2 regions of the Blautia sp. AM42-2 genome follow, and region 2 is predicted to be linked to the other one. Evidence: riboswitches for the same ligand, from Rfam matches in the RefSeq annotation. Region 2 holds a riboswitch; the other holds the start of a gene.
What was found. Region 2 has a riboswitch for thiamine pyrophosphate ahead of DW915_RS12560 (energy-coupled thiamine transporter ThiT). Riboswitches for the same ligand answer to the same signal wherever they lie in the genome.
Positions count from the first base shown of each region.

Region 1: it holds a riboswitch for thiamine pyrophosphate, as region 2 does, so the genes downstream of both, thiM (hydroxyethylthiazole kinase) here and DW915_RS12560 (energy-coupled thiamine transporter ThiT) in region 2, are expected to answer to the same signal.

Region 1 is NZ_QUIM01000007.1:13,874-20,926, forward strand. It holds gene proC (pyrroline-5-carboxylate reductase) at 1-587, opposite strand, end outside; gene DW915_RS09320 (ABC transporter substrate-binding protein) at 799-1,806, opposite strand; gene DW915_RS09325 (ketopantoate reductase family protein) at 2,190-3,146, shown strand; gene DW915_RS09330 (Gfo/Idh/MocA family protein) at 3,168-4,145, shown strand; TPP riboswitch at 4,523-4,634, shown strand; gene thiM (hydroxyethylthiazole kinase) at 4,761-5,582, shown strand; gene thiE (thiamine phosphate synthase) at 5,569-6,213, shown strand; gene thiD (bifunctional hydroxymethylpyrimidine kinase/phosphomethylpyrimidine kinase) at 6,329-7,053, shown strand, end outside.
Region 2 is NZ_QUIM01000012.1:37,624-44,676, forward strand. It holds gene xylB (xylulokinase) at 1-301, opposite strand, end outside; gene DW915_RS12550 (L-fucose/L-arabinose isomerase family protein) at 426-1,892, opposite strand; gene DW915_RS12555 (DUF4867 family protein) at 2,002-2,619, opposite strand; TPP riboswitch at 2,772-2,881, shown strand; gene DW915_RS12560 (energy-coupled thiamine transporter ThiT) at 2,947-3,615, shown strand; gene DW915_RS12565 (SpoIIIAH-like family protein) at 3,687-4,406, opposite strand; gene DW915_RS12570 (hypothetical protein) at 4,420-4,989, opposite strand; gene DW915_RS12575 (stage III sporulation protein AF) at 4,994-5,548, opposite strand; partial or broken gene DW915_RS16585 (DUF6783 domain-containing protein) at 5,575-5,631, opposite strand; gene DW915_RS12580 (stage III sporulation protein AE) at 5,655-6,941, opposite strand; gene DW915_RS12585 (SpoIIIAC/SpoIIIAD family protein) at 6,928-7,053, opposite strand, start outside.

The DNA.
Region 1 (7,053 bases), on a different contig from region 2:
TTTCTCGGCATTCCTTCGGCTACGGCCGCATCTGCAAGAGCCTCCAGGAAAAGAAATACGTACGCCGGCGAGCTTCCGCTGACACCTGTGACGGTATCCATCAGATACTCCGGAACAACTTCTGCGCGGCCAAAGCTTTTCAGGAGGGTTAAAACGAGCTGCAGCTCTTCCTCCGTCACGAGATCATTGGCACAGACGCCGGTCATTCCTTCTCCGACGAGTGCTGGTGTGTTTGGCATGGTGCGAATTAACTTTGTTGGTTTTCCGATTTCTGTACCCAGCCATTGTAAAGACTTACCGGGAAGAATCGATACGATAATCTTCTCGGGTGAGATGAAGTTTTTGACGAGGTTTATTATATTTTTTATTTGGTTTGGCTTTACTGCCAGGAATACAAGATCGGATCCGGCTACGACCGCTTCGTTCTCCATAGTCGCCTGGACTCCAAACTGGTTGGTCAAGCGTTCCACACTTTTCTCCGTGCGGACCGATACCAGAATGTCATCTGCAGATACAACTCCTTTTTGGATCATTCCGCCAATCATGGCACTCGCCATGTTGCCGCCGCCGATAAAACCTACTTTCATGTCTGTTCGCCTCCGTATGCCTGTGTTGTAAAAAATATATGCGACACCCATAGTATGCAACAAAATTTACTTTTTTGCAATACTTTTTCTCTATTTTTCTGCTTTTCTTTTGCAATTTTCTTTATTTTTTTCGAATTAAATGTCGCTGTTTGTCGACGAATGTCGAAAAGTGTCTTTTTCTGTCTTTTTTCGCTTTTCTATTCCGCCGGAATCAGCCTTTGGCGGCGGCCTCTTCGGCGTATTTTGTTGTCACGAGTGTCTTGTACGGTGTCTTTTTCTCCAGCTCTCCCGCCTGCTCCAGAATCTCCTGCAGAAGATCAAAACTTTCTTCCTCAAAGATCAGATTTTCTTTCCACGTATCCTGCTCATAGTAGCGGCGCACGATCGCGGTGATGGTTTCCAGCTCGGTTTCTGCAAACTGCGGCGCAATCACTTCTGCAATCTCCTCCGGTGTGTGCGTCTGCACGAAGTCCATTCCCTTCTGCAGTGCCTTCGTGAATTTTTCTACGGTTGCGCCGTGCGTTTTCAGATAACTCTGTTTGACGCTGTACGACGTATACGGCACATACCCGGATTCCGTTCCGACCGATGCCACGACATAGCCGTCGCCCTTCTGCTCGAGCAGTGTCGCGGACGGTTCAAATTCAATCGTATAATCCCCCTGCCCGCCGGAGAACGCGGCAGCTGTGGAACCAAAATCGATGCTCTGGTTGATATTTACGTCTTTTTTATCAATCCCTTTCTGCGCCAGAACATACTCAAAGACCATTTCCGGCATACCGCCTTTTCTTCCCCCTAATACCTCTTTGTTTTTCAATTTCTCCCAGGTAAACGAATTGTCTTTCTCTCTTCCCACAACAAAGTTTCCCGCCCGCTGCGTCAGCTGCGCGAAGTTCACAACCGGGTCTGCGGTTCCCTCGAGGTACGCGTAGACGGTTGCCTCCGCCCCCATAAACCCGATATCCGCTTCGCCGGAAATCATCGCCGTCAGCACTTTATCTGCACCAAATCCTGTCATCAGCGTCAGATCAATGCCCTCGTCCGCAAAATACCCCTCCTCAATTGCCACGTACTGCGGGGCGTAAAAAATGGAGTGGGCAACCTCATTTAATGTCACCTGCTCCACTTTTTCTTTTGTCTCATCTTTTGCCCCGCATCCCGCCAGCGTCACTGCCGCCATTGCCAGTACAAGCGCACCTGTCAGCCATTTTCCTTTCATCAACAGATTCTCCTGTTTTTTCATTCTAACCTTAGAATATGATTTCCCGGTAAAAATGCGTGCAAAAAACGAAGGAGAAATGTTCGAATTTCGTTTCTCCTTCGTTTCTTATTTCTTCTCTTGTTTTTCTTTTGCCTTCTGTTCTTCTTTCGTCCGGATTTTGTCTTCGTACATTTTCAGATCTGCCTCGTGCAGCAGATCGGAGATGGAGGCTTCGGGGTAGTCGCCGGAGAAGGCGAAGCCGCAAGCGTAGTTGATCTGGAATTCGCCGCGGACGCCGTTGGCTTCCTTTTCCGAAATTCTCTATTTTGAAAAACAAATTGAGGATCTCCGCAAAATTTGTTATAGTAAGGGTAATTCAAACAGTTACAAAGGAGGCTATTATGAAAATAAAATCAGTTGCTGTTCTGGGCGCCGGAGCGGTTGGGTCTTATGTGATCTGGGGGCTTTCGGAGAAAAAGGACATCCGGCTTGGCGTTATCGCGTCCGGGGAACGGGCGAAGCGTCTGAAAAACAAAGGATGCAAAATTAACGATACGGTTTATCACCCGGAGGTATGGACACCGGAAGAGGCACACGGCGTGGATTTTCTGATCGTCTCGCTCAAATACGGCGCACTGCCGGGGGCTCTTGACAATATTACTGCCGTTACCGGCGAGAATACTGTGATCATGAGTCTGATGAACGGCGTGGACAGTGAGGAGATCATCGCGGAAAAAGTCGGTGCGGAGCATCTGCTTCATGCTGTTATCAAAGTAGCTTCTCATAAAGAGAATGACGGCTACGTTTTCAACCCTGAGGCGACGCTCGGCATCATTTTCGGCGAAGTTTCGGCGCCGTACGACAGTGAGCGTGTGCAGGCTGTTCTGGATCTGTTCTCCGGCACAGGGCTGCATTACCGGGCAACCGATTGTATTTTAGAGGAAATATGGAGCAAATTCCGGCTGAATGTCTGCAATAACCTGCCGCAGGCTATTCTCGGTGCCGGGGTCGGCTGCTACCGCGACAGTGTGCATATGAAGGCGATCAGCGACGGACTCCGCGCAGAACTGATGGCGATTGCGGAGGCAAAGGGAATTGATATCAGCAAGGCGGATGTCTCCTCGGGACGCGGAAGTGCGGTTCCGCCGACGGCGCGCTACTCGACGCTCCAGGATCTCGATGCGGGACGCCATACGGAAATTGATATGTTCTCGGGTGCGCTGATCCGCATGGGAAAAGAGCTTGGAATTCCAACGCCTTACAATGAATTTACGTACCATATGATCAAAGCACTGGAAGAGAAAAACGACGGACGGTTTGACTACAGCGGAAGCGAAGAACCGCTCTGGGCGAAATAGATACGATAGGAGAATCTAACGATGAAAGAAATCAAATGGGCTGTACTCGGATGCGGTGTGATTGCAAATGAAATGGCGGTCGCACTGCAGAAAAACGGAAAGAATATTTACGCGGTCGGCAACCGGACCCATGAGAAGGCGGCTGCTTTTGTGGAGAAATATGGAATTGGAAAAGTTTACGATGATTTCCATGAGATGTTTACCGATCCGGAGGTCGATGTCATTTATATCACGACGCCGCACAACACGCATCTTGGCTTTATGAAAGAGGCGATTGCCAATGGAAAACACATTCTCGTTGAGAAATCGATTACGCTGAACAGTGACGAGCTCGACGAGGCCATAGCGCTTGCGAAAGAAAAAGGTGTCATCATCGGAGAGGCAATGACGATTTACCATATGCCGATCTACAAAGAACTGAAAAAAATTCTCGACTCCGGCCGTCTCGGCAGAGTCAATCTGATCACGATGAACTTCGGCAGTTTCAAAGAGTACAACATGAAGAACCGCTTCTTCAACCGGAATCTCGCAGGCGGCGCGATGCTTGATATCGGCGTATACGCACTCTCCTTCATCCGCTGGTTCTTCGACTCCAAGCCGGATCAGCTCCTTTCCCAGGTAAAGCCCGCTCCGACCGGTGTGGACGAGCAGGCCGGCCTCCTTCTCACCAATCAGGAAGGACAGATGGCAAGTGTGATGCTCTCTCTCCACTCCAAACAGCCGAAACGCGGCATGGTTTCCTGTGAGAACGGATTTATCGAGATCATGGAGTACCCGCGTGCCTGGGAAGCAAAAATCACAGACGCTTCCACCGGCGAATCCGAAATCATCAAAGCCGGTGACAACGCCGATGCACTCGCCTATGAGCTCGCCGACATGGAACGCGCCATCAATGGAGATGCATCTGCCATGCACCTCGACTACACGAAGGACGTCATGGATCTGATGACCTCCTTCCGCAGAACCTGGGGCTATACGTACCCGGAGGAAGAAAAATAAGATTCGCACATCAAAATCCCCTGCCCGGCACACATCAGATGCCGGGCAGGGGCACTTCTTTTCACCTGCAATACTCTGCAATTTTCTTTTTCAGTAATTCCGCATCAATCGGCTTTGCGATATGCACGTCCACGAGGATCAGGTCGAAGGTGTATTCCGGGCTGTCCTGGTAGAGTTCAAGCTTCTTTGTTCTTCCATCGTTTCATCCGTCTTCCACGCATATTTTATACTTCATTTTACGCTGATATTATTTTCTCTTTCAACCCAAATAACATTACATTTCCAATATTTTGCATGTCTTTTTTATTTTTCTGAAATTTTTTAAAATCTTCCGTTTTTCTCTTGCACAATTGTTTTTATGCGTATATAATTGTCTGCAGAAAGCAAAGGGGAGCTCGCGTGCGAAGCGGGCTGAGAGTAGGATGCATCTCCTAGACCCTGAACCTGATTTGGGTAATGCCAACGTAGGGAGATACGATATGCACATTTTCTGCAGATATACCTCCACGTATATCTGCTTTTTTAATCTCTATGAACACATCATCAACAGGTTCTTCCAGTACCGCAAGGGAATTTGCTTCTGCAAAAATACTCACACAGGAGGAACAAAAAATTATGTTAGGCACTTGTCTTGACAATGTCAGAAAAACAACCCCTCTCGTACACAACATCACAAATTACGTTACAGTAAACGATGTCGCCAATATTCTGCTGGCATGCGGCGCAAGCCCGATCATGTCCGATGAACCGGAGGATGTCGAGGATATCACCTCCATCTGCGGCGGTCTGAACATCAACATCGGAACGCTGCACAGAACGAGCATCGACGGCATGTACCGTGCCGGTGCAAAAGCAGCTTCGCTCGGCCACAAAATCCTGCTCGATCCAGTCGGCGCAGGCGCAAGCCACTTACGTACTTCGACCGCAGTCGGACTGATGGAAAAAATCCCGTTCACCGTCATCCGCGGAAATATTTCCGAAATCAAAACACTGGCACTCGGAAGCGGAACGACAAAGGGTGTTGACGCAGACGTTGCCGATAAAGTAACAGACGAAAACCTCGACAGCGCCGTTGCTTTTGCAAAAAACTTTGCGAAAGACCACAACTGTGTTGTCGCCATCACAGGAGCGATCGACCTCGTTGCCGATGCTGACACCTGCTACGTGATCCGCAACGGACGCGCCGAGATGGGAAGCATCACCGGAACAGGCTGCCAGCTCTCCGGCATGATGACCGCTTACCTCGTTGCCAACCCGGACGAGCCGTTAAAAGCCGCTGCTGCCGCTGTCTGCGCGATGGGACTTGCCGGCGAGATCGGCTGGAGCCATATGAAACCGGAAGACGGCAACTCCACCTACCGGAACCGCATCATCGACGCCATCTACCACATGGACGGCGAGACGCTGGAGAAAGGTGCAAAGTATGAAGTGCGATAAAAAAGGCCTGCTTTTATATGCTGTGACAGACCGCAGCTGGCTGAACGGCGAGACACTGTACAGCCAGGTGGAAAAGGCTCTGCAGGGCGGCGCAACGTTTATCCAGCTCCGCGAAAAAAATCTTGACCAGGATCACTTTATGGAAGAGGCACTGGAACTGAAAAAACTCTGTGCCGCATACCATGTTCCTTTCGTCATCAACGATAACGTGGAAATCGCAGCTAAGATGGATGCGGACGGCGTTCATGTCGGCCAGAGCGATATGGAGGCCGGCGATGTCCGTGCAAAGCTTGGCCCGGACAAGATCATCGGCGTTTCGGCGCAGACCGTGGAACAGGCCATTCTCGCCGAGCAGCGCGGGGCAGATTACCTCGGCGTCGGCGCAGTCTTCCACACCGGTTCCAAGGCGGATGCGGAGGATGTCAGCCACGAAACGCTGACTGCTATCTGCAATGCCGTTAAAATCCCTGTCATCGCCATCGGCGGCATCACACGCGATAACGTGACGGAGCTTTCCGGCAGCGGCATCTGCGGCATCGCCGTCATCAGTGCCATTTTTGCACAGAAAGACATTGTTTCCGCAACGAAGGATCTGAAAGAACAGACTCTGCGCATGCTGGAAAACAAATAATTTTACGTAACCATTCATCCTCACACCAGGCGGCAGACTGGGGGCACCACTTTCTTTGTCGCCTGTCCAAAAAGAAAAGTAATGCAAAGGAGTAATTCTCATGGACGCGAAAAACATGAAAACAGCATTAACAATCGCGGGAAGTGATTCCAGCGGAGGCGCCGGCATTCAGGCAGACATCAAAACCATGATCACAAACGGAGTTTACGCCATGTCGGCAATTACCGCACTCACCGCCCAGAACACCACCGGAGTTTCCGGTATTTTCGATGTAACACCGGAGTTTCTGGCCGCACAGCTTGACGCCGTCTTTACGGACATCTTCCCGGACGCCGTCAAAATCGGTATGGTATCCTCCCCGGCACTGATCGAAGTCATCTCCGAACGGCTTCGCTTCTACCAGGCCAAACACATCGTTGTGGACCCGGTCCTCGTCGCTACAAGCGGCTCCGCGCTCGCTTCGGGCGGCGTGCCTGACCTGATGAAAAAACTGCTCTTTCCTCTGGCCGAAGTCATCACACCGAATATCCCAGAGGGAGAAGTTCTCTCCGGCATCAAAATCCAGTCGGAAAGCGATATGGAACACGCCGCAAAAGAGATCGGGGATTCCTGCGGCTGTGCCGTTCTGTTAAAGGGCGGCCACAGTATCAATGATGCCAACGATCTTTTATATCACAACGGCACATTTACCTGGTTCACAGGAAAACGCATCGACAATCCGAACACACACGGCACCGGCTGTACACTCTCCAGCGCCATCGCATCGGGGCTCGCAAAGGGGCTTTCCCTTCCGGATGCCATTTCCGCCGCAAAAGAGTATATTTCGGGCGCACTCGCGAG
Region 2 (7,053 bases):
GGCCGTCGTTCCAGAGGATCGCCGGGCGGATGACGTTATCGTTCTCATCCAGGATGACAAGGCCATGCATCTGGCCGCCGAAGCTGATGCCGGCTACCTGGGATTTGTCTACGTCTTTTACCAGCTCGCGGATTCCCTCTTTGCTCTGCTCCCACCAGTCTTCCGGTTTCTGCTCAGACCAGCCTGGATGCGGGAAATACAGCGGATACTCTCTCGATACAATATTTACAATTTTGCCTTCCTCGTCCATCAGAAGCAGTTTGACAGCGGAAGTACCAAGGTCAACACCAATAAAATACATGTCGAATCTCCTTTTTCTACTCTTTTTCAAAAAGGGCGGCAGCAGACCTAGATCTCTGCTCCGCCCTTTTGCTTATGCGTTACTGCATATCTTTCTTATTTTTCAGTGAATCTTCCGGAACGGATTAGCCCCACGGATTCTCTGTCGGGTAACGAACACCCTTCGGCTGGTTGTAGCCGATCTCATCTACTTCAACACCGAGCATTTTGAATACTTCGAATAACGGTTTTCCGAAGTGTCCGAATGCTACTGCGCCGTGATGCGGATAGTTTTTCTCTACCAGTACGTGACGGTAGAATCTGCCCATCTCCGGAATAGCGAAGATACCGATGCTTCCGAAGGAACGTGTTGCTACAGGAAGAACCTCGCCCTCTGCGATGTATCCGCGCAGTTTTGCGTCAGATGTGCTCTGCAGACGATAGAAGGTGATGTCTCCAGGAACGATATCTCCCTCGAGGGTACCCTGTGTTACTTCTTCCGGAAGGGTTCTTGCCATGATCATCTGATATTTCATAGAGCAGAATGCCAGTTTGGTGGAAGCGGTATTTCCGCAGTGGAATCCCATGAAGGTATCTTTTAAGGTGTAATCAAATTTGCCTTTGATTTCGCTCTCATACATATCCTTCGGAACGGTGTTGTTGATGTCGAGGAGTGTTACGGTGTCTTTGGATACAACGGTTCCGATGAACTCGGACAGTGTTCCGTAGATATCTACCTCACAGGATACCGGGATGCCCATCTTGGTCAGACGGCTGTTGACATAGCAAGGAACGAATCCGAACTGTGTCTGGAATGCCGGCCAGCATTTTCCGGTCAGGGTTACGTATTTTCTGGAGCCTTTGTGTGCTTCGATCCAGTCTAACAAGGTGATCTCGTACTGAGCCAGTTTCGGCAGGATTTCCGGTTTCAGGTTTCCTTCGCCGAGCTCTTTTGCCATATCTTCTACGACTGCCGGGATTCTCTCGTCGCCTGCGTGTTTGTTGAATGCTTCAAACAGGTCAAGCTCGGAGTTCTCTTCGATTTCTACGCCGAGGTTGTACAGCTGTTTGATCGGTGCGTTACATGCCAGGAAGTTGGTCGGACGCGGTCCGAAGCTGATGATTTTCAGGTTCTTAACAGCTACAACTGCAGTTGCAACCGGTACGAAATCTTTGATCATGGCTGCTACGTCTTCTGCATCGCCAACCGGGTACTCCGGAATGTATGCGTGCAGGTTGCGCAGTTTCAGGTTGTAGCTTGCGTTCAGAACGCCGCAGTATGCATCGCCGCGTCCGCCTACAAGGTCGTCGCCGGTCTCTTCTGCTGCTGCTACTACCATGCAAGGTCCGTCGAAGTATTTTACAAGCAGGGTTTCCTCGGTCTCCGGTCCGAAGTTTCCAAGGTATACAACAAGTGCATCACACTCTGCTTTTTTCAGGTCTTCGAGTGCGTTCATCATGTCGATTTCATTCTCGACGATGATTGGACATTCGTAGATTTCTCCGTCGTATGCTTTTACGACTGCTTTTCTTCTGTTCTCGGAAAGGCTGTTCGGGAAGCAGTCACGGCTTACTGCAACGATACCTAATTTGATTTCCGGTGTATTGTTGATCATTTTTGAAGATCCTCCTTTTTTTGGTTTTCTTGGTTTTTGGTTTCTTTTTATGTTCAGAACTGCTCTTTTGGGGCAGTGTTTCTGATTTCTGGTTTTGTCTCTGGTTTTATTTTACCGAGAGGTTTTCTCCTTTGATGCCTGCTACGCTTCCAGCGATGTTTGCATCCGGGTGGCTTAAGAGCCATTTGTTTCTGGCGAAGAGCAGGTCGTCTTCCGGGGTGTGTTTTTCTTCCAGGGTGATGTCGGTATTGGTTCCTTTTGGAAGGACTACGACGCATTTGAAGCCGCTGGCTGCCACGTTGCATGGTGCGTAGTGGAGGGTGGTTGCGTAGACTTCAATGGTGGTTCCGGCCGGGATTAAGAAGGCCTCCATTTTGGATGAGTCGTAGGTGTGGTCTTCGGTGATGTCCTGTTCTTTTCCGAGGATCAGGATCAGGTCGGTTACGGCGATGTTGATTTCGCTGTCGCGGTGGTATTCTACGGCGTTCAGTAAATGGTTGTGGCCGTTGCAGTAGCCGATCTGGATCGGCATGCCGCCGTAGAGGCTGTCGGATACGGACTGGGCGCTTTTGCAGGCTTCGAGGCTTTCAATGGAAGGCTCGTAGACTACGTCGTCGGGACATGGGGTCTCGGACATGGCGGTGATGATGTCGCTGACGTCGAGGTCTTTGATGACTTTGCCGTACTGGCGGAATGCTTCGTCTGTTACTTTCAGAATCTGCATTGTGTTGGTGCTCCTTTCGTACAATTAGTTTAATGATTGAACTAATTGTAATATAGCACTTGTATGTACTTCTTGTCAACATGTATTTGGATGAAAAAACGGGTAGGTTGACAAATAAGGGGGAGGTTGGTATACTTTAATACGTTAAAATAATAAGACGCTAGGGGAGCCTTTGGCTGAGAACGTGGGACAGGGATAAGCTCACGGACCCTCACTACCTGAACGGGATAATTCCTGCGTAGGGAAGCTGGAACGTGGTTTCGGAGGTGATTCGGGACTGTGTTTTTATGTGAGCCCCTCCAAGCGGAATGCGAAGGAGGTTTTTTTATGAGTTTTTTTGTTACTGCTGACGGCGGACTGACGACTGCCGGTTATGTTGGATGCGTGGTGCTGATGGTGGCGCTGGTGGTGATTGCTTCGGTTCTTTCTGCTCAGAAGAGTAAGGGGACGGGAATGGATGCAAGGAAGCTGGCGTTTTGTGCGATGGGGATGGCGCTGGCGTTTGTGACTTCGTATGTGAAGGTGTTTGAGCTGCCGTACGGGGGATCGGTTACGTTGTTTTCGATGCTGTTTATTGTGCTGATTGCGAACTGGTATGGGGCGAAGACGGGTATTCTCGTTGGTTTTGCTTATGGACTGCTGCAGTTTATCCAGGGGCCGTATGTGCTGTCGCTGTTCCAGGTGTGCTGTGATTATGTGTTTGCGTTTGCGGCGCTGGGTGTGGCCGGATTCTTTGGAAAGAAGAAAAACGGGCTGCTGATCGGGTATATTGTAGCTGTGCTGGCGAGGGGATTTTTCCATACGTTAGGCGGGTATCTGTACTGGATGGATTATATGCCGGAGAATTTCCCGCAGTCTTTAAAGGCGCTGTATCCGATTATTTACAACTACAGCTATCTGCTGGCTGAAGGTGTGCTGACGGTGATTCTGATCTCGCTGCCGCCGGTGAAGAAAGCACTGCAGACGGTTGCAAGAACAGCACATGGTGCAAATTAAATAGAATTACGTGAAAAAATCCGGGAACGCATGATTTTGCGTTTCCGGATTTTTTACGTGGATATCAAAATTTACTGAGCACTCTCCTCTGCGGCTGTGTCGGCGGCGGAGCTCATGGGGGTGATGACGATGTTTTCTACGCCGATTCCGGTTTTGCGGGTTACGATGTCTTCGATCTGGGCACGCTGTTCCTCGGTTACTTCTTTCATCGGAACGACGATGTCGGCGGTTTCGCCGGTCAGGTTTACGACGACGTCGGTGAAGCCTTTGGCTTCGAGGAGGAGTTCGGTTGCCGACTCTTTTTCTACGAGTTCCGTCATTTCCACCATGCTCTGGACGGCGCTCTGGCGCTCGGTTTCGGAGAGGTTGGTGTTGTTGATGATTTCATTTAAAGTGTCTTTGTTCTGGGAACGGATCTGTTCGCGGTCGATTCTGGCCTGGGCCATGTATGTAGATGCCCCGGCAAGGACTGCCTCTCCCGGCGTTTCGGTGACGGTCCGCGACGAGTCCCCTGCTGTGCCGGCATCCACCTCGTCGGTGATGTCGGTGTCCAGGCTGGAGATGTCTTTTAAAACGGTGCTGGCATCCGCCGTGGTTCCGTCTGCCTTCTCCTTCGTGGACAGGGTACTGTCAGCATAGTTGATGTATCCGGCGACGGCAATCATGATCGCAAGGGCGGTGATGATGACCTGATTTTTCCGGAATTTTTTCTTTTTCCCGGCCGTCTTTTTCGGCGATGGTGTCTCTGCCATTTTCTCAGGTGCATTCATTTCCTGTTCTAATTTTTCCACGCATTTGACTCCTTTACTTCATTTTGACTACTTTAATCTTATTTGCGCCCACCTGAAATAATGCCATCACGGCCTCCTGAATCTCCTGTATCGTCACCGGGTTTCCCCCGCCTTCTGCGATAACGAGCACGCCGCGCACCGCCGGGTACTCCTCGGAAACCACATACGGTGTCTCGGCTCCGTTCTGTGTCTTTTCATAGACAGTTGCCTCATCCTGCGACGAGGATGTAACGCTTCCGGTCTCCTCTCCCTTCTTGTTTTCCTCCGTTGTGCTCCGCGTTGGGACATCTTTTTCCACAATCTTTTTTCCTGTGGATTCCAGCGTCACCACGACGTGCACTGCGCCCACACCGTCCATCTGGGAAAGTGCGTCACAAAGGCGCTGTTCCATCTCCTCCTGCACCGAAAGTCCCGCATCCCCCGCCGGACGCGCAGCCGTCTCCTGCGGCTGTTCTGTCTCCTCACTGGTCTTTTTTGTTCCCGTCGGCAGCAGCAGGACAACGCCGATTGCCGCCAGCAGGAAGTACAGCATCCACTGCTCCTTTTTCTGTTTCCGGAAAAACGCCGCTGCCTTTTCCCTCATAGGCCTATTCCGAAATCTCTACCATAATATGCGCCGGATCGGTTCCGTAGACCTCACTTAAAACACTTTTGATCTCTGTCAGCTTTTCATCGAGCATTTCCCGCTGTTTTTTCTGTTCTTCGCGGTAAATGCTCGTCTGCCGCATCGGCGCTTCAATGCGGATCTCTTTTGCCTCACCGGTGTTTCCCGGCTCCAGCGTTACCGAAACGGCTGCCCCCGGAATGCCGCTCTCTGACAGATACATCCGGATCTGGCGCTCCGTCTCTTTTTCCCAGGCGCCCACGTAATACTGTTTTTCAAAGCTTTCTGCACGAATCTGTACATTTTCCATTGCTGCTGCCTCCTCTTCCAGCGTCAGACGGTCGAGCGTCTGCGCCATTTTCTGCTCCAAACCTCCCGCTTTTAGCACGGGCTGAAAAAAAATCAGTACCATCACAATTCCAAGAAAAAACTGAACCGGCTTCTTGTCCTCCTTCTCCGGGATCAGGTTCAGCACAGTTGTCATAAAAATCAGAAAAATTGAAATATTCTTAAGCCACTGCAGAATCTCTTCTACCATGCCGCCTCCCGCCGCTGCCTGCCCAACTACATGCTAGAGCATGTCTGAAAAATCATTTCCGCAATCTGCAAGCCCCAGTTTGCGAAAAGCCTTTTTCAGACACGCTCTAGGAAAAAGTTCCCGCCAGGATTGCAATCGTCAGCAGAAACAGGATTTCTACGGTCAGAAGGAGACGCAGAAGCATCGCATATCCTTTTCCTGCCGCCGCAAGACATCCCGCGATCCGCTTGTCCGAGACGGGCTGCGCCGCCGCGGCGAGAAGGCGGAAGGAAAGACCCGAAACGAGAAGCTGAACGGCGGGGACCATGCCTGCTGCGAGCAGTACCAGCATTGCCGTCACGCCAAAGCAGTTGCGGATCAGCACCGCGGAGCCTGCCACCAACTCGGTTACAGCATTCACCGCATTTCCGATGCCGGGAATCATTCCGGCAGTCCGCCAGAGTGCCATCTGCCGCAGGGAATCGAGCGCCGGTGCGATCAGATTCCGGATCATCTGCATTCCCACAAGTACGCCGAGCGACGATTTTAAAAGGCCGTTCACGCAGGTTTCCAGCAGCTCTGTCATATGGGACAAAATCTCCTCGCCGGAAAGATCGTTTACAAGGGCGATGAGCAGATAGATATGGATCATCGGGAGGACGAGGGCGAGCAGAAGCTTTTCGACAGCCAGAATCACTAGAAGGAGCATCTGATAAAACATCACGGCTGATGATGCACCACCGGCGGCCGCGGCCGCCAGATAGTAGGATGGCGTCAGGATCCGCATAAAAGCGACCAGCGATGTGATGACAGCTTTCAGGTTTTCCCCGCTCGACTGGAAATTTTTCAGAATCAGTGCAAGCGCAAGCAGATAGACCATATAAAAACTGGCGTCCCTGACCTGTTTTCCTTCAAAGAGAGAGGAAAAACTGCCGAGCACCGCGCCTGCCAGAACGAGGAGAAACAGCTCCTTCATCAGCCCCTTCTGCGCAAGGAATGCTGTTTTGGCACAGGAGAGAACGGCATTTCCGGCACGGAAAATGCGGAAGGGATCGCCATCCTGCAAAAGAGAACGCACCGTACCGGCAAAAGAAAACTGCTGGCTGGACAGCAGGCTGTCCACTTCCTGCTGGATTGCATCGAAGTCGAGTTCTGCAAGAAGTTCGTCCTGCGCTGCTGCTGCCTGATCCGTTTCGGTATCCCCCGCTTCTTTCTCCTGCTGTCCTTTCTTTTCTCTGACCGCCGCACGCTCCGTCTCCTGATCTGTTCCTACGGTGTCCAAACGTGATTCTTCTTCCAGGCTCTCCGGCACGTTTTGTACCGCTGCTTCGATTTTCTGCGTTCTTCCCGTTCCGAAAATGAGACACAGAAAAAGCAGCGCCATGCCCCATCCGGCTTTTTTACAGAAAATCATGAACCGTTTCCAGCAGAGCGAGCAGCACTGGCATACTGACGGCAAGGACCGCCAGGCGGGCGAACAGTTCAATCTGCCCTGCAATGGAAGAATAGCCCGCATCCTTACAGAT